DNA from 3 places in the Enterobacter sp. Taxon_2 genome. Region 2 is predicted to be linked to each of the others. Evidence: predicted binding sites of a transcription regulator. Region 2 holds the regulator's gene; each other region holds the start of a gene.
The links. Region 2 encodes PurR, which represses purine synthesis genes. Its sites were predicted from a motif close to CANGCAAACGTTTGCNTG; they were not measured.
Positions count from the first base shown of each region.

Region 1: the regulator PurR is predicted to act here: its motif matches at 1,305-1,322, upstream of cvpA (colicin V production protein).
Region 3: the regulator PurR is predicted to act here: its motif matches at 2,096-2,113, upstream of gcvT (glycine cleavage system aminomethyltransferase GcvT).

Region 1 covers NZ_CM178024.1:3,414,987-3,425,702, reverse strand. Annotated here, with positions in the region: gene folC (bifunctional tetrahydrofolate synthase/dihydrofolate synthase) at 1-460, shown strand, start outside; gene dedD (cell division protein DedD) at 450-1,148, shown strand; gene cvpA (colicin V production protein) at 1,378-1,866, shown strand; gene purF (amidophosphoribosyltransferase) at 1,900-3,417, shown strand; gene AC4IC4_RS16225 (UbiX family flavin prenyltransferase) at 3,507-4,076, shown strand; gene argT (lysine/arginine/ornithine ABC transporter substrate-binding protein ArgT) at 4,368-5,150, shown strand; gene hisJ (histidine ABC transporter substrate-binding protein HisJ) at 5,377-6,159, shown strand; gene AC4IC4_RS16210 (histidine ABC transporter permease HisQ) at 6,248-6,934, shown strand; gene AC4IC4_RS16205 (ABC transporter permease) at 6,931-7,647, shown strand; gene hisP (histidine ABC transporter ATP-binding protein HisP) at 7,656-8,429, shown strand; gene AC4IC4_RS16195 (GNAT family N-acetyltransferase) at 8,529-9,047, opposite strand; gene AC4IC4_RS16190 (TIGR01777 family oxidoreductase) at 9,092-9,985, opposite strand; gene folX (dihydroneopterin triphosphate 2'-epimerase) at 9,999-10,367, opposite strand; gene yfcG (GSH-dependent disulfide bond oxidoreductase) at 10,443-10,716, opposite strand, start outside.
Region 2 covers NZ_CM178024.1:2,049,041-2,059,756, forward strand. Annotated here, with positions in the region: gene AC4IC4_RS09705 (FAD-NAD(P)-binding protein) at 1-1,512, opposite strand, end outside; tRNA gene AC4IC4_RS09710 (tRNA-Val) at 1,631-1,707, opposite strand; tRNA gene AC4IC4_RS09715 (tRNA-Val) at 1,712-1,788, opposite strand; gene mdtK (MdtK family multidrug efflux MATE transporter) at 1,942-3,315, opposite strand; gene AC4IC4_RS09725 (riboflavin synthase subunit alpha) at 3,541-4,182, shown strand; gene cfa (cyclopropane fatty acyl phospholipid synthase) at 4,214-5,362, opposite strand; gene punC (purine nucleoside transporter PunC) at 5,661-6,860, opposite strand; gene punR (DNA-binding transcriptional activator PunR) at 6,975-7,886, shown strand; gene purR (HTH-type transcriptional repressor PurR) at 7,904-8,929, opposite strand; gene cydH (cytochrome bd-I oxidase subunit CydH) at 9,227-9,316, shown strand; gene AC4IC4_RS09755 (MFS transporter) at 9,480-10,646, shown strand; gene sodB (superoxide dismutase [Fe]) at 10,685-10,716, opposite strand, start outside.
Region 3 covers NZ_CM178024.1:3,986,822-3,997,537, forward strand. Annotated here, with positions in the region: gene gcvP (aminomethyl-transferring glycine dehydrogenase) at 1-402, opposite strand, end outside; gene gcvH (glycine cleavage system protein GcvH) at 530-919, opposite strand; gene gcvT (glycine cleavage system aminomethyltransferase GcvT) at 943-2,037, opposite strand; gene ubiI (FAD-dependent 2-octaprenylphenol hydroxylase) at 2,435-3,637, opposite strand; gene ubiH (2-octaprenyl-6-methoxyphenyl hydroxylase) at 3,650-4,828, opposite strand; gene pepP (Xaa-Pro aminopeptidase) at 4,825-6,138, opposite strand; gene AC4IC4_RS18900 (YecA/YgfB family protein) at 6,170-6,748, opposite strand; gene zapA (cell division protein ZapA) at 6,917-7,246, shown strand; RNA gene ssrS (6S RNA) at 7,288-7,471, shown strand; gene AC4IC4_RS18915 (5-formyltetrahydrofolate cyclo-ligase) at 7,496-8,092, shown strand; gene serA (phosphoglycerate dehydrogenase) at 8,200-9,432, opposite strand; gene rpiA (ribose-5-phosphate isomerase RpiA) at 9,699-10,358, opposite strand; gene argP (DNA-binding transcriptional regulator ArgP) at 10,486-10,716, shown strand, end outside.

The DNA.
Region 1 (10,716 bases), 1.4 Mb from region 2:
CACGGTCAGCGAGCAGGCGATCCGCGACGGCATTAAGAATGCGCTGTTGCCCGGGCGTTTCCAGATCGTCAGCGAGTCACCGCGCCTGATTCTGGACGTGGCGCATAACCCCCATGCGGCGGCGTATCTCGCGGGACGTCTCAATTCGTTACCAAAAACCGGGCGCGTGCTGGCGGTTATCGGTATGCTTCATGATAAAGATATCGGCGGGACGCTGGCCTGCATGGAGAGTGTGGTCGATAGCTGGTATTGTGCTCCTCTGGAGGGGCCGCGCGGCGCGACGGCTGAGCAACTGATGGAACATCTCGGCAAAGGCGCAATCTACAGTAGCGTGGCTCAGGCCTGGCATGCCGCGATGGCGGATGCTAAACCAGAAGATACCGTGCTGGTGTGTGGGTCATTCCACACTGTGGCACATGTCATGGAAGTGATGGACGCGGGGAGAACCGGTGGCGAGTAAGTTTCAGAACCGTTTAACAGGAACCATTGTGCTGGTCGCGCTCGGGGTGATTATTCTCCCGGGTCTGCTCGACGGGCAGAAAAAGCATTATCAGGATGAGTTTGCCGCTATTCCGCTGGTGCCGAAACCGGGTGACCGCGATGAGCCGGATATGCTGCCCGCGGCGACGCAGGCGCTGCCTGCTCAGCCGCCGGAAGGGGCGGCGGAAGAGGTGCGTGCAGGCGATGCCGCCGCACCATCGCTCGATCCGTCTCGCCTGGCGGCAGCGAGCAACAGCGATATCGATCCGGTGCCGGTCGAGCAGCCTAAACCGGTTGAAAAACCGAAACCGGTTGAGAAGCCGCAGCCGAAACCGCAGCGGGATAAAGCCGCAGAACAGCTAGCCGCGGCGTCAGAGACACCTCCGCCAGCAAAACCGGCGCAGCAGGATGCCGCCGCCCCAACGGGTAAGGCCTACGTGGTGCAGCTTGGTGCGCTGAAAAACGCCGATAAGGTCAACGAGGTCGTGAGCAAACTGCGCAGTGCGGGATATCGTGTTTACACTTCACCTTCCACGCCGGTGCAGGGTAAAATTACCCGTATCCTCGTGGGGCCAGAAGCGTCTAAAGATAAGCTTAAAGGTTCGCTCGGTGAGCTGAAGCAGATCTCCGGCCTGAGCGGTGTGGTGATGGGCTACAGCGCGAACTGATAAGATCTTACCCATCCCCGGAATGGTTTGCTCCCTCTCCCTTGAGGGAGAGGGTTGGGGTGAGGGGGGAGCAGACGTCCACAGAGACGTCAAATGGACCGTGGCGTTGAACATTTTTTCAGCGCCTTTTTTATTTACGCGCGGGAAGGAAATCCCTACGCAAACGTTTTCTTTTTCTGTTAGAATTCGCCCCGAACTGGATGACAGGGCGTTAAATCGTGGGACACATATGGTCTGGATTGATTACGCCATCATTGCGGTGATTGGTTTTTCCTGTCTGGTTAGCCTGATCCGTGGCTTTGTTCGTGAAGCGTTATCGCTGGTGACATGGGGTTGTGCTTTCTTTGTTGCCAGTCATTACTACACTTACCTGTCTGTCTGGTTCACGGGCTTTGAAGATGAACTGGTCCGAAATGGAATCGCTATCGCGGTGCTGTTTATCGCAACGCTGATTGTCGGCGCTATCGTGAATTACGTGATAGGTCAGCTGGTCGAGAAAACCGGTCTGTCAGGAACGGACAGGGTGCTCGGGATCTGTTTCGGGGCATTACGAGGCGTGCTGATTGTGGCCGCGATCCTGTTCTTCCTGGATACCTTCACCGGGTTCTCCAAAAGCGAAGACTGGCAAAAATCGCAGCTCATTCCAGAGTTCAGCTTCATCATCAGATGGTTCTTTGACTATCTGCAAAGCTCGTCAAGTTTTTTGCCCAGGGCATAAACCCTGAGATGTGGCTTAACGAGGAAAAGACGAATGTGCGGTATTGTCGGTATCGCCGGTTTCATGCCGGTAAACCAGTCGATTTATGACGCGTTAACGGTGCTTCAGCACCGTGGGCAGGATGCTGCGGGTATCATTACCATTGATGCAAACAACTGCTTCCGTTTACGCAAGGCGAATGGCCTGGTAAACGATGTGTTTGAAGCCCGCCATATGCAGCGTCTGCAAGGTAATATGGGGATCGGTCACGTTCGTTATCCTACTGCTGGCAGTTCCAGCGCCTCTGAGGCACAGCCTTTCTACGTCAACTCACCGTATGGCATTACCCTTGCTCATAACGGCAACCTGACCAACGCGCATGAGCTGCGTAAAAAGCTGTTCGAAGAGAAACGTCGCCACATTAACACCACCTCTGATTCTGAAATCCTGCTCAATGTGTTCGCCAGCGAGCTGGATAACTTCCGTCACTATCCGCTGGAAGCAGACAACATTTTTGCCGCGATTGCCGCGACAAACCGTCAGATCCGCGGCGCGTACGCCTGCGTTGCGATGATCATCGGTCACGGTATGGTCGCCTTCCGCGATCCTAACGGCATTCGTCCGCTGGTGCTCGGCAAGCGCGACCTCGGCGATGGCCGTACCGAATATATGGTTGCCTCTGAGAGCGTGGCGCTGGATACCCTGGGCTTCGAATTCCTGCGTGACGTTGCGCCGGGCGAAGCGGTCTACATCACCGAGAAGGGCCAGCTGTTTACCCGCCAGTGTGCCGACAACCCGGTCAGCAACCCGTGCCTGTTTGAATACGTTTACTTTGCCCGTCCGGATTCCTTCATCGACAAGATTTCCGTCTACAGCGCGCGCGTCAACATGGGCACCAAGCTGGGCGAGAAGATTGCCCGCGAGTGGGACGATCTCGACATCGACGTGGTGATTCCTATCCCGGAGACCTCCTGCGATATCGCGCTGGAGATCGCCCGCATTCTGGACAAGCCATACCGTCAGGGCTTCGTGAAGAACCGCTACGTTGGCCGCACCTTTATCATGCCGGGGCAGCACCTGCGTCGTAAGTCCGTGCGCCGCAAGCTGAACGCCAACCGCGCGGAATTCCGCGACAAGAACGTTCTGCTGGTGGATGACTCCATCGTTCGCGGCACCACCTCTGAACAGATTATCGAGATGGCGCGCGAAGCGGGTGCGAAGAAAGTCTATCTGGCCTCTGCTGCGCCGGAGATTCGCTTCCCGAACGTGTACGGCATCGATATGCCAACCGCCAACGAGCTGATCGCTCACGGGCGTGAAGTGGATGAAATTCGCCAAATCATCGGCGCTGACGGCCTGATTTTCCAGGATCTGAACGATCTCATCGACGCGGTGCGTGCCGAGAACCCGGAAATTCAGCAGTTTGAATGCTCCGTGTTCAACGGTATTTATGTGACCAAAGACGTTGACCAGCAGTACCTCGACTATCTTGATTCGCTGCGCAACGACGATGCGAAAGCCGTCCAGATGCAGAACGATCTCGAAAGTTTAGAGATGCACAACGAAGGTTGATGCTCCGGCAGGTGAGGGCGAATGCCCTCACTTGCAACTCCCCGCAAAATCCTGCACAGTCTGCCCTGAAATCAGTAAGGGCGAAAATCATGAAACGACTCATTGTTGGGCTCAGCGGTGCCAGCGGCGCGATTTACGGCGTACGTCTGTTACAGGTTCTGCGTAACGTGGCGGAAGTCGAGACCCATCTGGTGATGAGCCAGGCGGCGCGTCAGACCCTCTCTCTGGAAACCGATCTCTCCCTGCGCGATGTTCAGGCACTGGCGGACGTGGTTCACGATGCCCGTGATATCGCCGCCAGCATCTCCTCAGGCTCGTTTAAAACGGCCGGCATGGTTATCCTGCCCTGTTCCATTAAAACGCTCTCCGGCATTGTGAACAGCTATACCGATACCCTGGTAACGCGCGCGGCGGATGTGGTGCTGAAGGAGCGTCGTCCTCTGGTGCTCTGCGTGCGGGAAACGCCGCTGCACCTTGGCCACCTGCGTTTGATGACCCAGGCCGCGGAGCTGGGAGCCATCATCATGCCGCCGGTACCGGCGTTCTACCATCGCCCGCAAACGCTGGATGACGTGATTAATCAGACCGTTAACCGCGTGCTGGATCAGTTTGACATCGACCTGCCTGACGATCTCTTCACCCGCTGGCAGGGGGCCTGAATCTGTGCACAAACCAGGTGCATGAAAAGACAAGTTGCCCTGTTTCAGGGCAATTATGCAACGGCGATCATATCCTCGACATTTAATTCGTTTTTTCCCTTTTTCTCACTCCGGTTCGTTCGGCAGACCTGCTATCTTTCACCATTAAGGCAGTATCGCAACGTTTTATTAACATATTTAACGTCGAAGTTTTGACCAGACGGCAATGTGGCATAAGACCTGCAAGATGAAGCCTGCAACACAACACACAACACAATACATAATAAAATCACGGTACTTGAGGGTAAATGTATGAAGAAGACGGTTCTGGCTCTGTCTTTGCTCGTGGGGTTAAGTGCGGCAGCAGGTAGCTACGCAGCGCTTCCACAGACGGTTCGTATCGGTACTGACGCAACCTACGCGCCATTCTCTTCCAAGGATGCGAAAGGTGATTTCGTGGGGTTTGATATCGATCTGGGAAATGAAATGTGCAAACGCATTGCGGTGAAATGCACATGGGTGGGCAGCGACTTTGACGCGTTAATCCCGTCGCTGAAAGCCAAGAAAATCGACGCCATTATCTCTTCTCTCTCCATCACCGAAAAACGCCAGCAGGAGATTGCCTTCTCTGACAAGCTCTACGCCGCGGATTCTCGCCTGATTGCGCCAAAAGGCTCCCCGATTAAGCCAACCATCGACTCGCTGAAAGGCAAGCATGTTGGCGTGCTTCAGGGATCGACCCAGGAAGGTTATGCCAATGCCACCTGGCGTGAGAAGGGTGTAGACGTGGTGGCTTACCAGAACCAGGATCTGATCTACTCTGACCTGGCGGCAGGCCGTCTGGATGCGGCATTCCAGGATGAAGTCGCCGCGAGCGAAGGCTTCCTGAAACAGCCTGCGGGGAAAGACTACGCGTTTGCGGGCCCGTCGGTGAAAGACAAAAAATACTTTGGTGACGGCACCGGTATTGGCCTGCGTAAGGATGATACCGAGCTGAAAGCCGCCTTCGACAAAGCCTTTGCAGAGCTGCGTAAAGACGGTACTTACGACAAACTGGCGAAGAAATACTTCGACTTCAACGTATACGGTGAATAATACCTGGCGCTAACGCACCGGAAAGGTGCATTACGGGAACGGTTGACCCAATGCGGTGCGCGCGTTGCACCGTATTGGATCGCTTTGTGCATACTTACGCATTTATAATGCAAAAATTCCCGCCTGAAGGGCATTAGTCTTTGCCTGTCAGAGGGAATTAATGGCACATTAGCACCACCCCGTCGTCGTAAAAATCCCGTATGAAGACAGTTTGTTGAGGACAAATATGAAAAAACTCGTGTTGTCACTATCTCTGGTGCTGGCCTTTTCCAGCGCCACCGCGGCATTCGCAGCCATTCCGCAGAAAATTCGGATCGGTACCGATCCCACCTATGCGCCGTTCGAATCGAAGAATTCAAAGGGTGAACTGGTTGGTTTTGACATCGATCTGGCCAATGAGTTGTGCAAACGCATCAAAGCACAGTGTACCTACGTTGAGAACCCGCTGGATGCGCTGATCCCGTCCCTGAAAGCGAAAAAAATCGACGTGATCATGTCCTCGCTCTCCATCACTGAAAAACGCCAGCAGGAGATTGCCTTCACAGACAAACTTTACGCGGCCGATTCTCGTCTGGTGGTGGCTAAATCGTCTGACGTTCAGCCAACGCTGGAGTCCCTGAAAGGTAAACGTGTCGGCGTGCTGCAGGGCACTACCCAGGAAACCTACGGTAACGAACACTGGGCGCCGAAGGGGATTGAAATCGTCTCCTATCAGGGCCAGGAAAATATCTACGCTGACCTGACGGCAGGCCGAATTGATGCGGCATTCCAGGATGAAGTCGCGGCAAGCGAAGGTTTCCTGAAAACGCCGGTCGGTAAAGATTACAAGTTTGGCGGCCCGTCCATTAAGGACGTGAAGCTGTTTGGTGTGGGCACCGGTATGGGCCTGCGCAAAGAAGACAATGAGCTGCGTGAGGCGCTGAACAAAGCGTTTGCTGAAATGCGCGCTGACGGCACCTACGACAAGCTGGCGAAAAAGTACTTTGATTTTAATGTTTACGGCGGCTAATCGCCCCGTCAAATAACGTGCGGCCCCTCCCTCCGTGGGAGGGGGAAAGACACGGTTCCACCACTCACGATACGACAGGGCTCGCGGTATGCTGTACGGATTTTCTGGCGTTATTTTACATGGCGCGCTTGTCACCCTTGAGCTGGCTATCAGCTCCGTGGTGCTGGCGGTGCTGATAGGTCTGGCAGGCGCAGGGGCGAAGCTTTCGGCTAACAAACCGCTGGCGCTAATTTTTGAAGGCTACACCACGCTTATTCGCGGCGTTCCCGATCTGGTGCTGATGCTGCTTATCTTTTACGGTCTGCAGATTGCGCTGAACAGCGTGACGGACGCGATGGGCATGGGACAAATTGATATCGACCCGATGGTGGCCGGTATTATTACCCTCGGTTTTATCTACGGTGCCTACTTCACCGAAACCTTCCGCGGTGCTTACATGGCCGTGCCGAAGGGGCACATTGAAGCGGCAACCGCATTTGGTTTTACCTCTTCACAAACGTTTCGTCGGATTATGTTCCCGGCCATGATGCGTTACGCGCTGCCGGGCATCGGCAACAACTGGCAGGTTATCCTCAAAGCGACAGCGCTGGTCTCGCTGCTCGGTCTGGAAGACGTCGTGAAGGCGACTCAGCTGGCGGGCAAGAGCACCTGGGAGCCGTTTTACTTTGCGGTGGTCTGCGGCGTGATTTATCTGGTCTTTACGACCGTCTCCAATGGTGTGCTGCTTCTGCTCGAGCGTCGCTACTCCGTGGGTGTGAAGAGGGCTGACCTGTGATTGAGATTATTCAGGAATACTGGAAATCGCTGCTGTGGACAGATGGCTACCGCTTTACCGGCGTGGCGATTACGCTCTGGCTGCTGATCTCCTCCGTGGTGATGGGCGGCATTCTGGCGGTGTTTCTTGCCATTGGCCGCGTGTCGAACAATAAATTTATCCAGTTCCCGATCTGGCTGTTTACCTACGTGTTTCGCGGTACGCCGCTGTACGTGCAGCTGCTGGTGTTCTATTCGGGGATGTATACGCTTGAGATCGTAAAAGGCACTGAGATGCTGAATGCGTTCTTCCGCAGCGGTCTGAACTGTACGGTGCTGGCGTTGACGCTCAACACCTGCGCCTATACCACCGAGATTTTCGCGGGAGCCATTCGTTCGGTTCCGTACGGTGAAATTGAGGCGGCACGCGCGTACGGCTTTTCCTCAGTGAAACTTTATCGCTGCATTATTCTGCCGTCGGCACTGCGTATCGCGTTACCGGCGTACAGTAACGAAGTGATTTTGATGCTGCACTCCACCGCGCTTGCCTTTACCGCGACGGTGCCGGATCTGCTCAAAATCGCGCGCGATATTAACTCCGCGACCTATCAGCCGTTTACCGCGTTTGGCATTGCGGCGGTGCTCTATTTAATTATCTCTTATGTTTTGATTAGCCTGTTCCGTAAGGCTGAAAAACGCTGGTTGCAGCATATAAAACCTTCTTCGACGCACTGAGAAAGATGATGGCTGAGAACAAATTAAACGTTATTGATTTGCACAAACGCTACGGCGAACATGAAGTGCTGAAAGGGGTGTCGCTGCAGGCTAACGCAGGCGATGTAATCAGTATCATCGGTTCATCCGGCTCGGGTAAAAGTACTTTCCTGCGCTGCATTAACTTCCTCGAAAAGCCGAGCGAAGGCTCGATCGTGGTGAGCGGGCAGAACATCAACCTGGTGCGTGACAAAGACGGCCAGCTGAAGGTGGCGGATAAACACCAGCTGCGCCTGCTGCGTACGCGCCTGACGATGGTGTTCCAGCACTTCAACCTCTGGAGCCACATGACGGTGCTGGAGAACGTGATGGAAGCGCCGGTTCAGGTACTGGGGCTGAGCAAGCAGGAAGCCCGCGAGCGTGCGGTGAAATATCTGGCGAAAGTGGGCATCGACGAGCGCCAGCAGATGAAATACCCGGTGCATCTCTCCGGCGGTCAGCAGCAGCGTGTCTCCATCGCGCGCGCGCTGGCGATGGAACCCGAGGTGCTGCTGTTCGACGAACCGACCTCCGCGCTCGACCCGGAACTCGTTGGCGAAGTGCTGCGCATCATGCAGAAGCTGGCTGAAGAGGGCAAAACGATGGTGGTGGTGACGCACGAGATGGGCTTCGCCCGTAACGTCTCGAACCACGTGATTTTTCTGCACCAGGGGAAAATTGAAGAGCAGGGGCATCCGGACGAGGTGCTGGCGAACCCGCAAAGCCCGCGTTTGCAGCAGTTCCTGAAGGGGTCGTTGAAGTAGGTTTGCCTTTCTCCCTCTCCCTGTGGGAGAGGGGCGGGGTGAGGGCATCAGGCCGCAGTACAGCCCAATCGCCCGGTGGCGCTTCGCTTACCGGGCCTACTAATTCTGTTGCTGACCGGCATACTCCAGCCGATACACCCAATCGTCATAGCGCACGCCGTCAATTTCATACGCCTTTTCCAGCACCTGCGTACGCACAAACCCGGCTTTCTCCAGCACGCGCACCGATCCGCCATTGTCCGCCAGCACGTACGCGTTAATCGCCTTCACGCTGGTCTGGTTGAACGCATAATCACACACCGCGCGCAGCGCCTCGCTGGCGATACCTTTCCCTTGCGCGGCAGGTACAACCGTATAGCCGATATCGGCCTCCTCACGATTCTCAGGGCTGATTTGCAGGCCAATATCGCCAAGCGGCGTATCATCATCCCGGGCGCGAATGACAAACACATGAGCAGCAGCGAGTCGCGCGGCAAACACGCGTCGGGTCTCTTTTTCTGGCGCGATGGCGGCCATGTAGCGCATGATACGGCGATCTTCACGCAGCGAGCGGAAGAAGGCCCAGTCAGTGGGTTCGAAAGGGGTGAGGTAAAGCCGGGGAGTGGTGATCGTTGCCATTGTGACGCCATATTTTCGGAACATGGCCTGTCACTGTAACATATTCACCGCACTACATCCCCCAGCGCCTCTTCTAATTCATACCAGCGGAACGCAAACCCGGCGGCTTCCAGCCGTTTTGGCAGCGCCCGCTGCCCGCCTAATACCAGTACAGACGCTTCTCCCATCAGCAGACGAATGACCGTAGCAGGCACGCGCAGTATCGCCGGACGGTGCAGGGCATGCCCCAGCGCGTGGGCAAACTGTTCATTACGCACCGGATACGGCGCGACCATGTTAAACGGCCCGCGCAGATCGTTATCCAGCAGCCAGAGAATACCGTTGACCATATCGTCGATATGGATCCACGCCATATATTGACGGCCATTACCGATGGGACCGCCGAGTCCGAGCCTGAAAGGAGGAAGCATCTTCGCCAGGATGCCGCCTTTCGGCGCGAGGACGACCCCGGTCCGCAGCAGGCAGACGCGGGTACGATCGCTTTGCGCCGCACAGGCGATACGCTCCCACTGGGCGCAAAGTTTATGGGTAAACTCGTTATGGGGCGGCTCTTCCTCGGTCACCACCACCTCGCCGAGATCGCCGTAATAGCCTACCGCTGAACCCGAAATCAGCACTGAAGGTGGGGTGTGGCTATTACGGATCAGCTCGACGAGCTTTTCGGTAATGTTCCACCGGCTGCTGCATAACAGCTGTTTTTGCTCTTCCGTCCAGCGCTTATCGGCGATGGGTTCACCCGCGAGGTTAATGACGGCGTCGAAACCGTCCAGATTTTGCTGCTCGGCCAGATTTTTCCAGATATCGACACCCGCCCCCAGCACCTGACGCGCTTTCTCCGGGCTGCGCGTGACCACGGTGATGTCGTGATGCAAGGCCTGCAGACGCGCAATGAGGTGACGACCAATCAGGCCTGTCCCGCCGGTCAGCAAAATCTTCATACAACCTCCAGGTTTACGCCTGGCGCCGCCAGCTTAACGTCATGGAGACGGAATCGGCGTAGCGCAGGGCGTGAAGTTTATCGATCTCAACTTCAGCATAAGTGACCCAGTGATGTTCGCGTGCGATATCGAGCACATCCTGAGTTAATTTTTCCAGCAGAGAGAAGCGGTTATTCTCCACAAACTGGATAATGTTCTTGGTGATTGTGCGGTAGTTCAGCGCGTCATTGATATCTTCGCTGGCCCGCGCTTTATCTGCGGGGTAGTGAATCACCACGTTAATGACAATATCCTGACGGTTAGCGATCTCTTCCTCTTTGATGCCGATGAAGGTACGCAGGCGTAAATTTTTTATACGAATAACAGCATCTGGCTGTGACATTGCAGGTCTTCTCCGTGTCAGTATTTCCTGCTCATAATACATGAGAGGCTCGCAGGCACCCAGCCTCATAGAGGGTTAAATCTGCTGGATTTTTTGCATCGCCCGCTCGGTCGCCGGGCGGGTCCGGATGCGCTCAAACCAGTTGTTCACCGCCGGGTAAGAGGCCAGGTCAATTCGGTGTTTTTCATGCGTATTCACCCATGGCCAGCAGGCGATATCGGCAATGCTGTAATGATCCCCCCCGAGCCACGGCGTTTTTTTCAGCCGACGGTTCAGAACGTCGTAGAGCCGCTGCGTCTCGACCTGATAGCGTTCTATCGCATAGGGAATGGGCTGCGGGGCGTAAGCA
Region 2 (10,716 bases):
ACACTCCGCCAGCCCCTGAACGAAGGGACGATCGTGCATCAGCCACGGTATCGCACCGAAGGCGATACGCCCGCGAACGGTGTCTGGCGCTTTTAAGGTGTAATCCTCGCCGATATCGGGTATCTCATCGCCGGTCGCTTCCAGCTGTTTTCGCAGCGTCGGGAAGGGCAGATCTTTCGTTTTGAGCGGCTTTTGCCCGCGCGCATCAATAAAAACGTCGAAGCGGTAAACGGTCTCTTGTGTGGTTATCACCGTTCGATCGCTGCCAACGTCGAGCGTGTAGTCGTCACCGAGCGCGGCCACGCTGATGATGCCGGCTTCGCGAAGCGCGAGCAGCCTGCGGATAGACTGCGGAGGGATGGCGGCATAGTTGTCGATAAATACCCGAGCCAGCCCCTGTTTGAAGCGTTCAACGTCTCGATCGCTGAGATGGGGAACGATCTCCTGAACCACTTCATGCAGCCGAAGCACGGTATAGCGCCAGGCCACGGTACGGCGTTCGCGTTTATTTTTCTCAACTTCTTTCAGGTTATCTTCCGCCCAGGTAAAGGGACCGTGCCGTTTACGATCCTCAAACCAGGCCTCACGAAGGGTGTCCGCATTCAGCGTATGCAGAGACATTTTTTCGCACCACTCCGGATCGGCAAGCTGAAGCTCTTTGACCATCAGGACAAAGATACGATCGAGCAGGCCATCCGGTCCTTTGGCAATCTCGCTTTCCACCACGCGTTCGGTCAATATCGACAGCGGCTCGTAAGGAATAGGGCAGTAAAAATCGGCTTCCGGCAGAATGCCAGTCCGGGACATCAGGACAATCTTCAGCGCCTCGCTGCCTTTATTCAGCACAAATTTATCATCGCGAAACGCACCGTGCTGCATTACGACCGCCATGGCCGCGTCGAGACCGCTTAACGATGTCCCCATAATACCGACGCGACAGGGAGGAATACTGGCGTCCATCAGACCGGACCATGGGCTGGGGAAGAACGTGCGCGTGGCTTCATCCTCCTCTGGCCAGACGTGGCCGGTGGCGATAACCGCGAGGTCGAAGCGTTCAGGAAAGGCGCTGCCGTTGACGGAAAGCGTAACGCCTTCTTTCGAGGGCACGATATCGGTGACCTGGGCGGATTTATGGACATCAACCTGAAATCCCCGTTTTTTCGCCTCTTTTACGATGGACCGAAAGCTGTCGCGGAAATACTCACCCAGCAGGATCCGGGGCAGGAACTGTCGGTTATGCAGGCGGGCTTTATCAACCTTGAAGCGTGCCAGATGGGATTCGCTCTGGCCCTTGAGCCAGTCGAGGTAGGTCATAAAAATGGGCGGGATTTCAATACTTGCGATATTTGCCAGCATCAGACGAGAGTTATCGTCGTCGTTATAGGGCATACCCACGCCCGCTTCATCACTTTGTTCAAAGACGGAGACCGAAAGCGGCTGCGGGTTTTTAAGAAGGGCGTAAAAGGTATAAATCCCTGTTGGGCCGGAACCGATAATGGCGATTTTCTTCATCGACGGTTGTCCTCTCTTTTTTCCATGAGAAAAGCGTAGCAGGAGAACAGTAATGAAAATGAAGGATTAGGAAAATTCAGGCTATCAGAAGAGGATTTGCACCATTTCAGGACTGAAATGGTGCGTCCGAGTGGACTCGAACCACCGACCCCCACCATGTCAAGGTGGTGCTCTAACCAACTGAGCTACGGACGCAGAATGGTGCGTTCAATTGGACTCGAACCAACGACCCCCACCATGTCAAGGTGGTGCTCTAACCAACTGAGCTATGAACGCAACGTGTTGTCGGTGACAACGGGGACGAATATTAGCGGCACAGCACCGAGGTGGCAAGAGGGAAAATGCAATTTTCTCTCTGATTTCACGCGATTGCTGTATTACCGCGCAAAGTGAAGAGAAAGTAGCCGCCGGGTGGCGGCTACTGCGTATTTAACGGGCAGCGCGTTGCAAAATGACCGTTGATGGCTGGCGCTGCAGGAAGCGCATGCGCATCATCATCATAATCGCCGCCGACGTCAGGCCGATGATAAAGCCCATCCAGAACCCCGCCGGTCCCATGCGGTCAACCACAAGGTCGGTCAGGGCCAGAATATAACCACACGGCAGACCCAGCACCCAGTAGGCGATGAAGGTGATAAAGAAAATGGAGCGCGTGTCTTTATAACCGCGCAGCACGCCGCTGCCAATCACCTGGATGGAGTCCGAAATCTGGTAAATCGCAGCCAGCAGCATCAGGTGCGATGCCAGCGTGACGACCTCCGGATTGTCGTTATAGAGCAGGGCAATCTGCTCGCGCAGCGCCACGGTGAAAAGCGCTGTGCAAATGGCCATGCAGACGCCGACGCCCAGTCCGGTCCGCGCGGCGGTTTGCGCATCGAGCGTCGAACCTTGTCCCAGGCGGAAGCCCACGCGAATCGTCACTGCCGCGGCCAGCGACATTGGCAGGACGAACATCAGGGAGCTGAAGTTCAGCGCAATCTGGTGCCCGGCCACGTTCACAATGCCCAGCGGGGAGACCAGCAGGGCAACCACGGCAAACAGGGTCACCTCAAAGAACAGCGCAAGGGCAATCGGCAACCCTAACTGCACCAGACGCGTCATGATGCTCCAGTCCGGCGTGCTGAATCTGTTCTCGTTGCGAATGTCGCGCATGGAGCGGGCGTGCTTCACGAAGGTAAGCATCGAGAAGAACATCACCCAGTAAACGGCTGCTGTCGCCACGCCGCAGCCGACGCCGCCCAGTTCCGGCATCCCGAAATGACCGTAGATAAAGATATAGTTAACCGGGATGTTGACCAGCAACCCGATAAAACCCATCACCATCCCGGGCTTGGTTTTCGCCAGACCTTCACACTGGTTACGCGCTACCTGGAAAAAGAGGTAGCCGGGCGCACCCCAAAGCAGGGCACGCAGATAGCCCACGGCTTTATCCGCCAGGGCCGGGTCAATGTTATGCATAGCGCGGATGATATGGCCCGCGTTCCAGAGCACGACCATGATCAGCACGGAGACAAACCCTGCCAGCCAGAACCCCTGACGGACCTGATGGGCAATGCGCTCGCGACGACCCGAGCCATTGAGCTGAGCGATAACAGGCGTGAGTGCGAGCAGCAGACCGTGGCCGAACAGGATGGCCGGAAGCCAGATTGACGTACCGATAGCCACGGCCGCCATATCGGTGGCGCTGTAGCCACCTGCCATTACCGTATCCACAAATCCCATTGCGGTCTGGGCCACTTGCGCGATGATCACTGGTATAGCCAGTGCCAATAACTGGCGCGCTTCATTCATGTACTTCTGCACGTGAACACCTTTATTTTGTAGTTATTTGAGAGACTAAAAAAGCCGCCGAAACGGGCAGCGAGAAGAAAATGCAGGGGGGTGCCAGCTATTGTAGCGGGCTTTAGCTATTTATCTAGTGAAAAAATCGCCAGAAAATGCGCTCCGCTGGCAACCTGTTTTTCCAACTGTTATTGTGGTGGGATTAAACGGTGTCACCACCGTCCGGAAAAAACAGGAGTTGTAAGCATGTTTACTGGTATTGTGCAGGGCACCGCCAAAGTGGTGTCCATTGATGAAAAACCTAATTTCCGTACTCATGTTGTTGAGCTGCCGGAATATATGCTTGAGGGCATTGAAACCGGTGCGTCGATTGCGCATAACGGCTGCTGCCTGACCGTGACCGAAATTAACGGCAACCAGATTAGCTTTGATTTAATGAAAGAGACGCTGCGCATCACCAACCTGGGCGAGCTGGCGGTGGGCGATACCGTCAACGTTGAACGCGCGGCGAAGTTCAGCGATGAGATTGGCGGCCACCTGATGTCCGGCCACATCATGACCACCGCTGAAGTGGCAAAAATCGTGACCTCGGAAAATAACCGTCAAATCTGGTTTAAAATGCAGGATCCGTCATTAATGAAATACATCCTCTATAAAGGATTTATTGGCATCGATGGGATTAGCCTGACGGTGGGGGAAGTGACGCCAACGCGTTTTTGCGTGCATTTAATTCCTGAAACGCTGCAGCGCACCACGCTGGGCACCAAAAAACTGGGGCATAGCGTGAATATCGAAATCGATCCGCAAACCCAGGCGGTGGTGGATACGGTTGAGCGCGTGCTGGCAGCAAAAGAAGCCGCAATAATAAAGACCACTGAAGAAGAATAAAAAATAACCCCGGATATCCGGGGTTATTTTTTTAGCGAGCGACACGCAGTCCGTGTTCAATCCCACGGCTGAATACCACCTGCCAGAGCTGAATATCCCGTGCGCGAAACGCCCCCGCGCAGGCATTCAGATAATAGCTAAACATCCGTTTGAATCGTTCAGAATAGTTGTCCGCAATCTCAGGCCAGGTCTCCTGAAAACGCGCATGCCATGCCATCAACGTGGTGTCGTAATCCGCGCCAAAGTTATGCCAGTCTTCCATCACAAAATGGGATTCGCTGGCGTTGGCAATCTGGCGAACGGACGGTAAACAGCCATTCGGAAAGATGTATTTATTGATCCACGGGTCAACGTTATTGTCGGTCCGCTTAGAGCCGATGGTGTGCAGCAGGAAGATGCCGTCCGGTTTCAGATTACGATCCACCACCTCAAAATAGGTGTCGTAGTTTTTCGGCCCGACGTGCTCGAACATGCCGACGGAAACGACCCGGTCAAACTGTTCATTCAGATCACGGTAATCCTGCAGCCGGATATCCACATCGAGACCCTGGCAGCGCTCCCGCGCCATTTTTTGCTGTTCCGCTGAAATCGTGACGCCCACTACGCTGACGCCATAGTGCTTCGCCATAAAATACGCCAGCCCACCCCAGCCGCAGCCGATATCCAGCACGCGCATGCCGGGCTGTAGCTGCAGCTTCTCGCTAATCAGACGCAGCTTTGCCTGCTGTGCTTCCTCAAGCGTCGACGCGTCTTTCCAGTAGGCGCAGGAGTACTGCATGAACGGGTCCAGCATACGGCTGAACAGGTCATTGCCGAGATCGTAATGCTCTTTGCCGACGATCCACGCGCGTTTTTTACTTTGCAGATTGAACAGTCGGGCAGAGGCGACACGCAGGGTGTCTTTCAGATTGCGCGGGAGTTGGTTTTCCAGACCGGCACGCAGCACGCTGGCAAAAAAGGTATCCAGACGTTCGCACTCCCACCAGCCGTCCATATAACTTTCTCCCAGGCCTAACGATCCCTCCCGCAATACGCGTTTAAAAAAGTCGGGATGTTTAACCTGAGGATCGGATGGCGATGATCCATTGATAGTGATGCCTGCTCGACCTAACAGTTCACTGACGATCCGGGACCAGTTATCGTCCGGAACGCTGACTTCTTCTATACACGATGAACTCATAGCTTCTCCATCACCCTGATGTGATCAGAACCTTCAAACAGCGTAGACGCTTTTTTTGGTTTGTGAGAAATCTCACGGTAAATACCGCGAGGCTAATATCCGACGTAGAACAGAGGAAGGGAGATAACCCTTGCCGAAATGCCTTCCATGGTAAAACGGGAGCACTCCGGCTCCCGTTAACACTTAATATTTATCGTATTTAATCGAACCAAATTTAGTATAGGCCTCAAAATTTGGTGATTCAATAGAAAATTGTTAGCAACCTAATCACTGAAATGTAACATGATTTCTGGCGCAATCAGGCATGCGAGGTTTCCACCTGAGCGCCGCTATCCTGCTCACGCTGCGCGGAGGCCTGCATGCGATAGCCCATCACCGCCAGCGCAACGGTGACCAGCATCACGCTGGTGGTGGTTAACAGTGGCGTCGCAATCAGCGCCGAGACCACCAGGCTTGCCAGGAAGCACAGACCCAACTGCAGGGTATTTTGCAGCGCGGCGGCGCGGCCTGTCGCCTGCGGGAACGGGCGTAACGCTTGTGCCACCACGATCGGGTAAATCGCCCCGTTCGCCACGGCCATGACGCAGAAGGGGATCAAAATTTCAGCCAGGCCCGCGCCCGGAATAAACCCGACGGCCCAGGTGCCGATGACGCTCAGCGCATACAGCACCAGCAGCCATGGCAGCATCTGCTGACCTTCCCATTTTTGCAGCGCCGCGCGACAGCCGTACCCGCCCACCAGGAAGGCGATAGTCTGCGGAACATAGCTCAAACCGATGGCCGCCGGGCTGTAGCCCATATCGTGCAGAATGAACGGCGAGCCGGTAAGCCACGCGAAGAAGCTGGCCGAACAGGCGGCGTAAATCAGGACATTGCCGCGATATGCTTTGGCGCTCAGCAGGGAGGTGAAGGTAATCGGCTTCGCATCCGCATGCGCCTCTTTTTTATGCGCGGGCTTAAGGGCAAACGCTGGCAGCATCAGCACCAGCGTGATGGCAAACAGCGTGGCAAAAATGGCCTGCCAGTCAAAGTGCGCGAGGATCCAGCTGCCCAGCAGCGGAGCCAGGGCAGGGGAAAGACCCACCAGCGGCATAATGGTGGCGAAAATACGGTTTGTGCGGTTAGCCGGATAGTAGTCGGTCACCAGTGCCTGCCAGGTCACCGCCGCAGCACAGACGCCCACGGCCTGAATAAAGCGCAGCACCAGCAGCCAGGTGGCATCGCGCACCCACAGCATCCCCAGGCAGCCCACGGCAAAAATGGCCAGACCCAGCAGCAGTACCGGTTTACGACCAAAGCGATCCGAGAGCGGTCCCCACAGCAGCTGCGCGAAAGCGAAACCGGCAAGGAACAGGCTCAGGCTGGCGCTGATGGCCGCCGCAGGGGTTTGCAAATCTTCCTGCATGGCGGCAAACGCGGGCAGGTACATGTCGGTGGCCAAAAAGCCCAGCACGCTTAAGCCGCCGAGCCAGACTAAAAATCCTTTCCTGGGTTGCATTCTCTTATTCTCCTGAGGAGGCAGGTGTACGTTGGCGCAGAGTGTAGGGAGTGCAAAGCCGCTTGTGAAACGCTAATATTTGGCGGGTGCATTCAAATTTTTTGCAGGCAGAAAATGTGGTCAGATTATTCTCTTGAAGTGGTCGATGCTGTCGCGCGTAACGGCAGCTTTAGCGGTGCAGCGCAGGAGTTGCACCGCGTCCCTTCGGCCATCAGCTACACGGTGCGTCAGCTGGAGGAGTGGCTGGCGGTTCCGCTGTTTGAGCGGCGCCATCGTGATGTGGAATTAACGCCCGCCGGGGCGTGGTTTTTGAAGGAAGGGCGTTCTGTTATCAAAAAAATGCAGATCACCCGCGAACAGTGTCAGCAGATCGCTAACGGCTGGCGGGGGCATCTTTCCATCGCGGTGGATAACATCGTTAAGCCGGAACGTACCCGGCAGATGATCGTCGATTTCTATCGTCATTTTTCAGATGTCGAGCTGCGGGTCTCGCAGGAGGTGTTCAACGGCGTCTGGGATGCGCTGGCGGACGGCAGGGCAGAGATGGCAATCGGGGCCACGCAGGCGATCCCGGTCGGGGGACGTTACGCCTTTCGCGATATGGGCATGCTGAGCTGGAAGTGCGTGGTGGCAAGCGATCATCCGCTGGCGGTGATGGAGGGGCCGCTCAGCGATGATACGCTGCGCAACTGGCCGTCGCTGGTGCTGGAGGATACCTCCCGTTCATTGCCCAAGCGTATCACCTGGCTTCTGGACAACCAGCGGCGGGTGGTAGCCCCTGACTGGGAATCGTCGGCGACGTGCCTCAGCGCCGGACTGTGCGTCGCGATGGTGCCCGTTCATTTCGCGCGTCCGCGCATCGATACCGGAGAGTGGGTTGAGCTGACGCTGGAGAATCCGTTCCCGGATGCGGCCTGCTGCCTGACCTGGCAGCAAAGTGATGTCTCGCCTGCGATGGCCTGGCTGCTGGATTATCTGGGAGACAGCGAAACGCTAAATCGGGAATGGTTACGGGAGCCAGCATAGCTGGCCCCGTAAAGCGATTAACGACGGTAATCGCGGAACGGACCGTCCGCAACGGAACGGCGTTCGATAAGACGCGGGTGAACTTCAATGGACTGCGACTCTTCACGTTTGTTGACGATCCTGTCCATCAGCATATTGAAGGCCGTTTCGCCCAGCGAATCTTTCGGCTGATGAATGGTGGTCAACGCTGGCGTGAAGAAACGCGCGTTACGCACGTTGTCATACCCGATCACGGAAATATCCTGCGGTACGCGCAGACCCAGCTCGTCGGCAGCGCAGAGCGCGCCCATTGCCATGATGTCACCCCCGCAGAAAACGGCGGTCGGACGGTGTGGCTGGGAGACGATCTGCTGCATTGCGCGGTAGCCCGACTCCGGCTCAAAGTCGCCCTGCACAATCCAGTTTTCCGGCACGTTGATCAGCGCTTCTTCCATCGCTTTCATAAAACCGGCCAGACGGCCCGCGCCGGTGTTGCGCTCCAGCGGACCGGGGATCACGCCAATCTCGCGGTGACCGCGTTCGATCAGATAACGACCGGCCATATAGCCGCCTTCAAAAGCGTTATCGATAACGGAATCAGTGAAATCCGCGCGCGCTTCACCCCAGTCCATGACCACCATGGGAATATGGCGATACTCTTCGAGCATCGACAGCACGGATTCCGGGTACTCGGAACACATTACCAGCAGGCCATCAACGCGCTTTTGCGCCATCATCGACAGGTAGGCGCGCTGTTTTTCAATGCTGTTCCACGCGTTGCCCAGAATCAGGGTATAACCTTTCTGGAAGCAGTTTTTCTCAACCGCTTCAATGATCTCGGCAAAATAGGCCGCTTCACTGCTGGTGGCCAGCAATCCAATGGACTTGGTGTGATTAACCTTGAGGCTGCGCGCAACCGCACTTGGCGAATAGTGCAGCTCTTTGATCGCTGCCCAGACGGCGTTGCGCGTCTCTTCCGCCACAAAGCGGGTTTTGTTAATTACATGTGATACGGTTGTAGTGGAAACGTTTGCGCGTTTTGCTACGTCTTTAATTGTTGCCATTAAATGTCACTCCAGACCATATCCTAAGCTCCTGAAAAACTTGAAGGTAAACGTTTGCCTTCTCTCACCCTTATCACGCAATCTTGAATTGCGGCACGCCGGGAAAACGACACGGGACGTCAGGAGGGGGTCAATGGCCGGTACGCTAATAAATTTAGCGTGGAATTTTGTCCTATCTTGATGAAAAGGGGAAGAGGTAAAGTGTTTATCAGCCTAAATCCAGGAAGATTTTTGACGTAAATTATGCAAAAATGAGCAGGCTCACTTTTCGTGGGGGGATTAAAAGGAGAAAAATTGATGAGTTCCGATCTGAAGTTTTCGCTGTTCACCACCGTTATTGTGCTGGCTCTGATTGTCGCGGCCGGTCTGACGGCTGCGCTGCACTGATTTACGCGGAGGGAGAGTCTTCTCCCTCCCGATCGACCCGATTGTTACTTCTCTGGCAAAAATCTTTTGCCATTTTGTTAACTTCTCATTTTTTGTGATTGATGTCATGCTTTCCGCTTCTTTGTTCTGTGTCACCACATGACACGGCATCCGGAGTTGACGCATGAAAATCAATTTTCCCCTGCTGGCCCTGGCGATTGGCGCTTTTGGGATTGGCACCACTGAATTCTCCCCGATGGGGTTACTGCCCGTCATCGCCCGCGGCGTGGACGTCTCGATCCCTGCGGCAGGGATGTTAATCAGCGCCTATGCTATCGGCGTGATGGTGGGGGCGCCGCTGATGACGCTTCTCCTTTCGCACCGCGCGCGCCGCAATGCGCTGATTTTCCTGATGGCGATTTTCACCCTGGGCAACGTGCTTTCGGCCATTGCGCCGGACTACACCACGCTGCTGCTGTCACGCATTCTGACCAGCCTTAACCACGGCGCGTTCTTCGGGCTGGGATCGGTCGTGGCTGCCAGCGTGGTGCCAAAACATAAGCAGGCCAGCGCCGTAGCCACCATGTTTATGGGGCTAACGATTGCTAACATTGGCGGGGTGCCTGCGGCAACCTGGTTGGGCGAGGTTATTGGCTGGCGGATGTCATTCCTGGCGACGGCTGGACTGGGCGTGGTCGCAATGGTGGCGTTGTTCTTCTCCCTGCCGAAAGGCAGCGCGGGTGAACGTCCTGACGTGCGCAGAGAGCTGTCGGTGCTGATGCGCCCGCAGGTGCTCTCCGCGCTGCTCACCACCGTGCTGGGGGCAGGGGCGATGTTTACCCTCTACACCTATATTTCACCGGTATTGCATGACATCACCCACGCAACGCCTCTCTTTGTGACCGCGATGCTGGTACTGATTGGCGTGGGCTTCTCGATTGGCAACTATCTCGGTGGGAAATTTGCCGACCGTTCCGTAAGCGGCACGCTGAAGGGCTTCTTAACCCTGCTGATTGTCATCATGATTGCCATTCCGTGGCTGGCGCGTAATGAGTTTGGCGCCGCGATCGCGATGGTCGTCTGGGGAGCCGCCACCTTTGCCGTGGTGCCGCCGCTGCAGATGCGCGTGATGCGTGTTGCGCATGAAGCGCCGGGCCTCTCATCGTCGGTCAACATCGGCGCCTTCAACCTGGGCAATGCGCTCGGTGCGGCGGCCGGTGGGGCCGTGATTTCAGGGGGACTGGGGTACAGCTTTGTGCCGGTGATGGGGGCGATTATTGCCGCGCTCGGCCTGCTGCTGGTGATGATGTCGGGTCGTAAACAGCCTGAAGCAGCCTGCGCTGCGGAATAAACCAAAAACGCAGAAGGGCGAACCCTTCTGCGTGTCTCTTACGCGGCGAAGTTCTTCGCCACAAAGTCCC
Region 3 (10,716 bases), 1.9 Mb from region 2:
CGTCACTTGCTGGAAGTTCAGCAGCGCTTCCAGACGGCCCTGGGAAACTTCTGGCTGATACGGGGTGTAAGCGGTGTACCAGCCCGGGTTTTCCAGCATGTTGCGCAGGATAACCGGCGGCAGCTGCACGTTGGTATAGCCCATGCCAATGTAAGACTTATAGCGCTTATTCAGGCCGGCGATAGCCTTCAGCTCCGCCAGCGCGGCGAATTCCGTGGTAGCTTCCCCCACCTGAGGCGGCGTGGCAAGCTGGATGTCTTTTGGCACAATCTGGCCGATCAGTGCGTTTAATGAATCCGCGCCAACTGTCTTCAGCATCTCCTGCTGCTGCTGAGCATCCGGCCCAATGTGACGTTCAATGAAGGCGCCACGGTTTTCAAGCTGGCTTAAAGTCTGTGTCATGAGCGATGGTTCCTGAAACGTGCAGTGAATCGTAGTTATCTGTAACGCTGTTGCCCGGTGGCGCTAACGCTTACCGGGCCTACATTGAGCTGTAGGCCGGATAAGCCCAGCGCCATCCGGCACAACGTTATTCGTCTTCCAGTAGTGCTTCGTACGCGGTCGCATCCAGCAGCGCGGCAACCTGGGATTCGTCGCTGGCTTTGATCTTGAAGATCCAGCCGCCTTCATAAGGCTCGCTGTTCACCAGCTCTGGCGAATCGCTCAGCGCGTCGTTGACGGCAACGATTTCGCCGCTCAAAGGGGCGTAGATGTCAGAGGCCGCTTTTACGGACTCCGCCACGGCGCAGTCGTCGCCCGCGCTAACGGTCGTGCCCACGTCAGGCAGGTCAACAAACACCATGTCACCCAGCAACTCTTGCGCGTGCTCGGTGATCCCTACGGTGTAAGTGCCGTCCGCCTCTTTACGCAGCCACTCGTGTTCTTTGCTGTATTTCAGTTCTGCTGGCACATTGCTCATTGAAATTCTCCTGATAAAAATGATTAGGCGACCGGCTTACCGGCGCGAACAAAAATCGGTTTGGTTACGTTGACCGGCATTTCACGGTTGCGGATTTGCACCACCGCCGTTTCGCCAATCCCCGCCGGCACGCGTGCCAGTGCAATACTGTAGCCCAGCGTCGGTGAGAAGGTTCCGCTGGTGATCACGCCTTCGCGAGGATTGCCGTCAGCATCGGTAAAGCGCACCGGCAGTTCGCCGCGCAGCACGCCCTTCTCGGTCATCACCAGGCCCACCAGCTGTTCGGTGCCCTTCTCGCGCTGCATCTCCAGCGCTTCACGACCAATGAAGTCACGGTCAGCCGGTTCCCACGCGATGGTCCAGCCCATGTTGGCGGCCAGCGGAGAGACGCCTTCATCCATCTCCTGACCGTAAAGGTTCATCCCCGCTTCCAGACGCAGCGTATCGCGCGCGCCCAGGCCCGCAGGCTTCACGCCCGCTTCCACCAGCGCACGCCAGAAATCAGCGGCCTTCTCGTTTGGCATGGCAATTTCGTAGCCCGCTTCACCGGTGTAGCCGGTGGTGGCGATAAACAGATCGCCCGCCTGCACGCCGAAGAACGGCTTCATGCCAGCGGTGGCTTTACGCTGCTCGTCGTTAAACAGAGAGGCGGCTTTCGCCTGCGCGTTCGGCCCCTGCACGGCGATCAGCGACAGATCGTCACGGACGGTGATGTCGATGGCATAAGGTTCGGCGTGTTGGGTGATCCAGGAGAGGTCTTTTTCGCGGGTGGCGGAGTTTACAACGAGGCGGAAGAAATCTTCAGTGAAGTAATAGACGATAAGGTCATCAATCACGCCGCCCGAGGCATTCAGCATGCCGGTATAGAGCGCTTTACCCGGCGTCTTCAGTTTGGCGACGTCGTTTGCCAGCAGATAACGCAAAAACTCCCGGGTGCGGCTACCGTGCAGATCGACAATCGTCATGTGGGACACGTCGAACATACCGGCATCGGTGCGCACCGCGTGGTGCTCATCAATCTGCGAGCCGTAGTGCAGCGGCATCATCCAGCCATGGAAGTCCACCATGCGGGCGCCGCATAACACGTGTTGTTCGTACAAAGGAGTCTGTTGAGCCATCTTGTCCTCGTTGAAAAATTCACCGTGAAACCCGGTATCGGCACCGCGTTCGGGCACCGACGCAAACGTTCTCTTTTACCTGAACTTACCACCGAAACCGGCGGTTAACCATAAGGCAAAATGGGTCATCACATTAGCTTATGACCAAAAAACGCTAAAAAGCCTACAGAGTTATTCACTGGAAAAATGCGATTAACCCCGCACAAAATTAACAATGATCTAACAGGATTTAGCACATGGTGATATTTCGTGCGGAAAATCGGGCCGAATTTCCGTAACAAGAAAAACGCGACATTAGATTATCTAATGCGAAAAATGACGTGAAATTAGAATATTTCAAACGAGGGCATTTCCCCGGCGCAGAGGCCGGGAAAAGAAAGTGTGACAGGGGTCTAAATTAACGTAGCCAGTCCGGCAGGTCGTTAAGACCCATCGCCTGACGGAGGAGTTGAGGTTTGACGCCAGGAAGGGTATCGGCCAGCTTGAGGCCGATATCGCGCAGCAGTTTTTTCGCCGGATTCGCCCCGGCAAACAGCTCGCGGAAGCCCTGCATGCCCGCCAGCATCATCGCCGCACTGTGCTTGCGGCTGCGCTCGTAGCGGCGCAGATAGAGATGCTGCCCGATGTCCTTCCCTTCGCGATGCAGGCGACGCAACTCCTCGACCAGCTCCGCCGCGTCCATAAAGCCAAGGTTAACGCCCTGCCCGGCCAGCGGATGAATGGTATGCGCCGCATCCCCCACCAGCGCCAGACGGTGCGCGGCAAACTGACGCGCGTAGCGGCCGGTTAACGGGAACACCTGACGCTCGCTTTCAAGCGTGCACAGGCCAAGGCGGTTATCAAAGGCCACGCACAGCGCCTGGTTAAAGGCGTCCGGCGTTGCCTCCTGCATCTGCTGGGCTTTCTCCGGCACCAGGGACCAGACAATCGAGCACAGGTGCGGATCGGCAAGCGGCAGGAACGCCAGTATGCCGTCGTTGTGGAAAATCTGGCGCGCCACGCCGCCGTGCGGCTCTTCGGTGCGGATCGTCGCCACCAGCGCGTGATGACGATAGTCCCAGAAGGTCAGCGGGATATCGGCTTTATTACGCAGCCAGGAGTTGGCACCGTCAGCACCGACCACCAGACGCGCGGTCAGCATGTCGCCGCTCTGCAGGGTGATAAACGCCTCGTTTTCGCCCCACGCCACCTGCTGGATCTGCGCAGGCGCAATCAGGGTCACGTCGCTGCACTGCTGTGCTTTCTGCCACAGCGCGTGGTGGATCACCGCGTTTTCAACAATGTGACCCAGATGGCTATAGCCCATGCTTTCATCATCAAAAGCAATATGACCAAAGCTGTCTTTATCCCACACTTCCATGCCGTGATAGCAGCTGGCGCGCTGCGCCACAATATCTGACCAGACGCCAAGGTGCGTCAGCAATTTCTCGCTGGCGGCATTGATCGCCGAGACGCGGAGTTCCGGCGGGGCATCCGGGGCAACGGGCTGAGACTGCTTTTGCTCCAGCACAGCCACGCGCAGGCCGCTGCCCTGTAAACCACAGGCCAATGCCAGTCCGACCATTCCGCCGCCAACGATGGCGACATCAACATTTTGCACGGTGATAACTCCTTAACGCGCGACCCAACCCAGGGTCCGCTGCGCCAGCACGTCACGTGCCGGAATGAATAGTTCCATCGCCATCAGCCCGAGGTTGCGGCCCGCAACCAGCGGTGCCCAGCGATTGGCAAAAAGATGGACCAGACCATCGGTCACACCGATGGTGGCCTCTTTATCCGCCTGGCGGCGCTTCTGGTAATGGCTCAGCACCGAATACGCCCCGCAGTCTTTTTGCTCACCCCACGCCTGTGAAAGGGTTTCCGCCAGGCTCATGACGTCGCGTAAACCAAGGTTGAACCCTTGCCCCGCGATGGGGTGCAGCGTCTGCGCGGCATTACCGACAAGCGCCAGACGATGGGAGATGGACTGAGAGGCCGTAGTCAACGAAAGCGGGTAGACCGCCCGCTGGCCGGCATGGGTGATACGCCCCAGCCGCCAGCCAAAGGCTTTTTGCAGCTCGGTACAAAAACGTTCGTCTGACCAGGCCTTCACCTCTTCAGCTTTATCCTGCGGGTGACACCACACCAGGGAACAGCGCCCGTCCGACATCGGCAGCATCGCCAGCGGGCCATGCTGCGTAAAGCGCTCAAACGCCCTGCCGTCGTGGTCAGCTGCGGTAGCGACGTTCGCAATGACCGCCACTTGGCCGTAAGGCTGCTGGCGCCACTCCACGCCACACTGGGCGCCGAGCGACGAGCGCGAACCGTCCGCGGCGACCAGAAGCTGGCCTTCAAGGACGGTGCCGTTTTCCAGCGTCACGCTAACCGACGCCTCACTGCGGCTCACGCTGGCCACACGCGCCGGACAATGCAGCGTAACGCCCGGCGCGTCCTGAAGCAGGCGGAACAGACGCAATCCGACGTCATGCAGCTCAACAACCTGCCCAAGAGCATCAATACGATAATCCTGCGCGTCCAGGGTGACAAAGCCAGCATGGCCGCGATCGCTGACGTGAACGGTTTTAATTGCCGTGGCGCAGTCGGCAATGGCCTGCCAAATGCCAATGCGGGAAAGCTGCTGGCAGGTGCCCTGCGCGAGCGCAATGGCGCGGGCATCAAAACCGGGGTGGTTGGACGCCTCTGGCGCAACGGCTTCCACCAGGTGCACCGGAAGCTGGCCTTTCGTCAAATGTGAAATGGCCAGCGCCAGCGTGGCCCCGGTCATGCCGCCACCAACGATAATCACGCTCATGCGCGTGCCGCTGCCATCAGCGCCTCAATATCGTCAGCGTTTTTCACGACGCTCGCGGTCAGGTTTTCGTTACCGGTTTCGGTAATCACGATGTCGTCTTCAATACGAATGCCAATCCCGCGGTACTCTTCAGGCACGTCTGCATCCGGCGCGATATACAGACCCGGCTCCACGGTTAACACCATGCCCGGCTCCAGTACGCGCGAACGGTCGGTGCCGTATGCGCCAACGTCATGCACGTCCAGCCCCAGCCAGTGGCTCAGGCCGTGCATGAAATACGGTCGATGCGCATTTTCAGCAATCAGGGTGTCGACATCCCCTTTCAGGATCCCGAGCCTGACCAGACCGGTAATCATGATGCGCACCACTTCACCGGTCACTTCCTGCATGGAAGTTCCAGGGCGATACAGCCTGAGCGCCGTCTCAAGCGACTCGAGAACAATGTCGTAAATCGCGCGCTGTGCCGGCGAGAATTTACCGTTCACCGGGAAGGTTCGGGTGATATCCCCCGCGTACCCCTGATATTCGCAACCGGCGTCAATCAGCACCAGATCGCCGTCGCGCAGCGCGCTTTCGTTTTCGGTGTAGTGCAGAATGCAGCCGTTTTCCCCGCCGCCAACGATGGTGTTATAGGAGGGATAGCGCGCGCCGTGGCGGTTAAATTCGTGGTGAATTTCGCCTTCCAGCTGGTATTCGAACATCCCGGGACGGCATTTCTCCATCGCGCGGGTGTGCGCCAGCGCGCTGATTTCGCCCGCACGGCGCATCAAATTCAGCTCTTCTTCAGACTTGAACAGACGCATCTCATGCACCACCGGACGCCAGTCCGTCAGCGTGGCCGGTGCGGACAGGTTCTGGCGCGAGCCTTTGCGCAGCTTATCCAGCGCGGTGAAGACAATCTCATCGGCGTACGCATATTCGCCCTGCGCGTGATAGAGCACGTCGAGGCCGTTAAGCAACTGATAGAGCTGCTGGTTGATTTCGCTAAACGCCAGCGCGCGGTCAACGCCCAGCTTTTCCGGTGCGGCCTCTTGCCCTAAGCGGCGGCCAAACCAGATTTCGGCCGTCAGATCGCGCACGCGGTTGAAAATCACGCTGTGGTTGTGGGTGTCATTGCTCTTAATCAGCACCAGTACCGCTTCCGGCTCGTTAAAGCCGGTGAAGTACCAGAAGTCGCTGCTCTGGCGATAGGGATATTCGCTGTCGGCGCTGCGCGTCACTTCGGGCGCAGCAAAAATCAGCGCGGCGCTGCCCGGCTGCATTGTTGCCAGCAGCGCCTGACGGCGGCGCGAATACTCTTGACTTGAGATAACCATGACACCCTCCTGTGCGTTATTTTTCTTAATGTAAGGTTGGCTTGCGGACTTCCGGCGCGGTCGGCTGTGAGCGCGTGAAGTTGTCGTGGCACAGCAGTGCCGCCACGCGCACGTACTCGATGATCTCTTCAAGCGACATTTCCAGCTCTTCCTGGTCTTCGTCTTCGTCGTAGCCAAGCTGGGCGATGTTGCGCAGATCGTCGATCGCTTCACCCGCTTCGCCGGTGACTTTATCCAGTTTAGGCTGCGTGACGCCCAGCCCCAGCAGATAGTGGTTTACCCAGCCGGCCAGCGCATCGGCGCGATCGAACACGCTGACGTCGTCGCCTTCAGGCAGATAAAGCTGAAAAAGGAAGCCATCGTCTTCCAGCGAATCACTGATGGCGGCATGCATTTTACGCAGCGCTTCCGCCAGCTCGTGACCAAACGCCAGCCCTTCATTCGTGAGGTCGTGGATCAGCGGCTGCCATGAGCTGTCGCTGTTTCCGCCGCACAGCATGCCACTGATCAGACCGTGCATTTCGGCAGGGGTTAAACCGACTCCCTGCTGGTTCAGTAACTGGTTTAAATCCTTGTAACCAGGCATTTCGTTCTGTATAGACATGAGCATTCGTCGTCAAAGGGGGGAAGTTTCATGATATGCTACCACTTTGGACCCTGGTGATACCAGAAAAGGGCTTGTATCTTCACATCAGGGTAGCTATAGTGTCGCCCCTTCGCAGCCCCCGGGGCAGTAAGCGAAGGCAGCGCAGTCAATCAGCAGGAAGGTGGCATGTCTGCACAACCCGTCGATCTCCAGATTTTTGGCCGTTCACTGCGAGTGAATTGTCCGCCTGAACAAAGGGATGCTTTGAATCAGGCAGCGGACGATTTGAATCAGCGGTTGCAAGATCTAAAAGAACGCACTAGAGTCACAAATACTGAGCAGCTGGTTTTCATCGCCGCGTTGAACATCAGCTATGAACTGACTCAGGAAAAAGCGAAGACCCGCGACTACGCGGCAAGCATGGAGCAGCGCATTAAAATGCTCCAGCAGACCATAGAACAGGCATTGCTTGATCAAGGTCGCAATCCCGAAAGACCGGGACCCAAGTTTGAATAACACTTCTCAGTTGACTATGGTAGAGTAACTGGGAAGACAAAATTTCTCTGAGATGTTCGCAAGCGGGCCAGTCCCCTGAGCCGATATTTCATACCACAAGAATGTGGCGCTCCATGGTTGGTGAGCATGCTCGGTCCGTCCGAGAAGCCTTAAAACTATGACGACACATTCACCTTGAACCAAGGGTTCAAGGGTTACAGCCTGCGGCGGCATCTCGGAGATTCCCTCTCTTTTCTTCTACCGACTACCATGACTCAATTCCCTGAAGTTTCGGCTTCACGCCAGGACATTCGTCAGCTCATTCGTCAGCGCCGCCGTGCGTTAACCGCCGATCAGCAAGCGCATTTTGCCCAGCAGGCCGCCGCCCGTATGATGGCATATCCCCCTGTCGTAATGGCGCATACCGTTGCGCTGTTTCTGTCATTTGATGGAGAGCTGGATACCCAACCGCTGATAGAGCAGCTCTGGCGCGCCGGGAAGAAAGTCTACCTGCCGGTGCTGCACCCGTTTAGCGACGGTAATCTGCTGTTTCTGCACTACCACCCGCACAGCGAGCTGGTGGTGAATCGCCTGAAAATTACGGAGCCGAAACTCGACGTCCGCGACGTGCTCCCGCTGTCACAGCTGGATGTACTGATTACGCCGCTGGTCGCGTTTGATGAGCAGGGACAGCGCCTGGGAATGGGCGGTGGTTTTTACGACCGGACGCTGCAAAACTGGCAGCAGTATGGATTGCAGCCGGTGGGCTACGCGCATGATTGCCAGGGCGTGGAGGCGTTGCCGGTAGAAAAATGGGATGTGCCGTTACCGGCGGTGGTGACGCCATCGAAGTTGTGGGAGTGGTGAAGCAGGCGTGCAGCCTGATGCCCTCACCCCAGCCCTCTCCCACAGGGAGAGGGTGAAAACATAAAAAACGGTAACTATCGTTACCGTTTTGCATTTACCTCGCACCATCAGTACAGCAGACGCGCGCGAATCGTCCCCGCAATAGACTTCATGCTCAGCAACGCTTTCTCGGCAACATCGTCATCCGCTTCGATATCAATGACCACATAACCCATCTGCGAGTTCGTTTGCAGATACTGCGCGGCGATGTTGACGCCCTGCTCGGCAAAGATCTGGTTGATCGCGGTCAGAACGCCCGGACGGTTTTCGTGGATATGCAGCAGACGACGACCGCCGTGCAGCGGCAGCGACACTTCCGGGAAGTTCACGGCAGAGAGCGTAGAACCGTTGTCGGAGTATTTGCTCAGTTTACCCGCCACTTCCAGACCGATATTCTCCTGCGCTTCCTGGGTAGAACCGCCGATGTGTGGCGTCAGGATCACGTTGTCGAACTCGCACAGCGGAGAGGTAAACGGATCGCTGTTGGTGGCTGGCTCCGTCGGGAACACGTCAATGGCCGCGCCCGCCAGGTGCTTACGCTTCAGCGCATCAGCCAGAGCCGGGATATCGACAACCGTGCCGCGCGCGGCGTTAATCAGCAGTGAGCCCGGCTTCATCAGCGCCAGCTCTTTCGCGCCCATCATGTTTTTGGTGGACGCATTTTCCGGCACGTGGAGGCTCACCACGTCGCTCATGTTCAGCAGATCAGAGAGGTGTTGAACCTGGGTGGCGTTACCCAGCGGCAGCTTGCTTTCGATATCGTAGAAAAACACATGCATACCCAGGGATTCCGCCAGAATACCGAGCTGCGTACCGATATGGCCGTAGCCGATAATCCCCAGCTTTTTACCACGCGCTTCATAGGAGCCAGACGCCAGCTTGTTCCACACACCGCGGTGCGCTTTGGCGTTCGCTTCTGGAATGCCGCGCAGCAGCAGCAGCAGTTCGCCAATCACCAGCTCCGCCACGGAACGGGTGTTGGAGAATGGGGCGTTGAAGACGGGAATACCGCGTCTGGCAGCAGCATTCAGGTCAACCTGGTTGGTACCGATGCAGAAGCAGCCGATAGCCACCAGCTTTTCCGCCGCAGCAATAACGTCTTCAGTCAGGTGAGTACGGGATCGCAGGCCAATGAAGTGGGCATCACGGATGGACGCTTTCAGCTCTTCGGTATCGAGCGCCCCTTTGTGAAATTCGATGTTGGTGTAACCTGCCGCACGAAGGCTATCGATTGCTTTTTGATGCACGCCCTCGACCAGCAGGAATTTAATCTTGTCTTTCTCCAGTGATACCTTTGCCATTTACCCGACCCTGTTTTTGTCTGAACTGATGTTGTGCTGGATATGAATCCGCTGTAGCCAACATATCAAAAAAAACTATTGCAGCAATATGAACGTTTGCGTCGGCACTCTGAAGAAAAGTCATACAGAGCAAAATGTCAGAGGAAAATGCTATGGAAATTTACAAACGCGGCAGGATCGGCAAAAGAGGCTCAAAAACGTGACACAAGTCACCGAATTTAGCTTTTCAAAAATTTTTTAGCGGGGGGAGGACTCCCCCCGTCAGATCATTTTACGATGGTTTTCACGCCGTCAGCGGTGCCGATCAGTGCCACATCCGCGCCACGATTGGCGAATAGCCCTACGGTCACTACGCCTGGGATAGCGTTGATGGCATTTTCCAGCGCAATCGCGTCGAGAATTTCCAGACCGTGAACGTCGAGGATCACGTTACCGTTGTCGGTGACTACGCCCTGACGATATTCCGGACGACCGCCCAGCTTCACCAGCTGACGGGCAACCGCGCTACTCGCCATCGGGATCACTTCGACCGGCAGCGGGAAATTGCCCAGAATGTCGACCTGCTTGGAGGCGTCTGCGATGCAGATAAACTTGTCCGCAACGGAGGCGATGATTTTTTCGCGCGTCAGCGCCGCGCCGCCGCCTTTGATCATCTGCATGTGGCCGTTGATTTCATCCGCGCCATCAACGTAAATCCCCAGACGATCCACTTCGTTGAGATCGAAAACGGTAATGCCGAGGCTTTTCAGCTTTTCCGTGGAAGCATCAGAGCTGGAAACCGCGCCCTCGATCTGCCCCTTCATCGTGCCCAGCGCATCGATAAAGTGTGCCGCGGTTGATCCCGTACCGACACCGACAATGGTACCCGGCTGTACGTACTGGAGAGCGGCCCATCCTACTGCTTTTTTCAGTTCATCCTGCGTCATGATCGTTTTGCCTGTGGTGTGAAAACTCAGGGCGCATTATAGAACACGTCGAATGGAATTCGTCTGCCACAAAGGGAAAATTGTGTCATAGTGCAGAATAAGCAAAATTAAGGAGCCAGCCAGAGCAATGAAACGTCCGGACTACAGAACACTACAGGCACTTGATGCAGTTATTCGTGAACGAGGTTTTGAGCGCGCGGCGCAAAAGCTTTGCATCACGCAGTCCGCCGTATCACAGCGTATCAAACAGCTTGAAAATATGTTCGGCCAGCCGCTGCTGGTGCGTACCGTGCCGCCACGGCCAACCGAGCAGGGACAAAAGCTCCTCGCCCTGCTGCGCCAGGTTGAACTGCTGGAA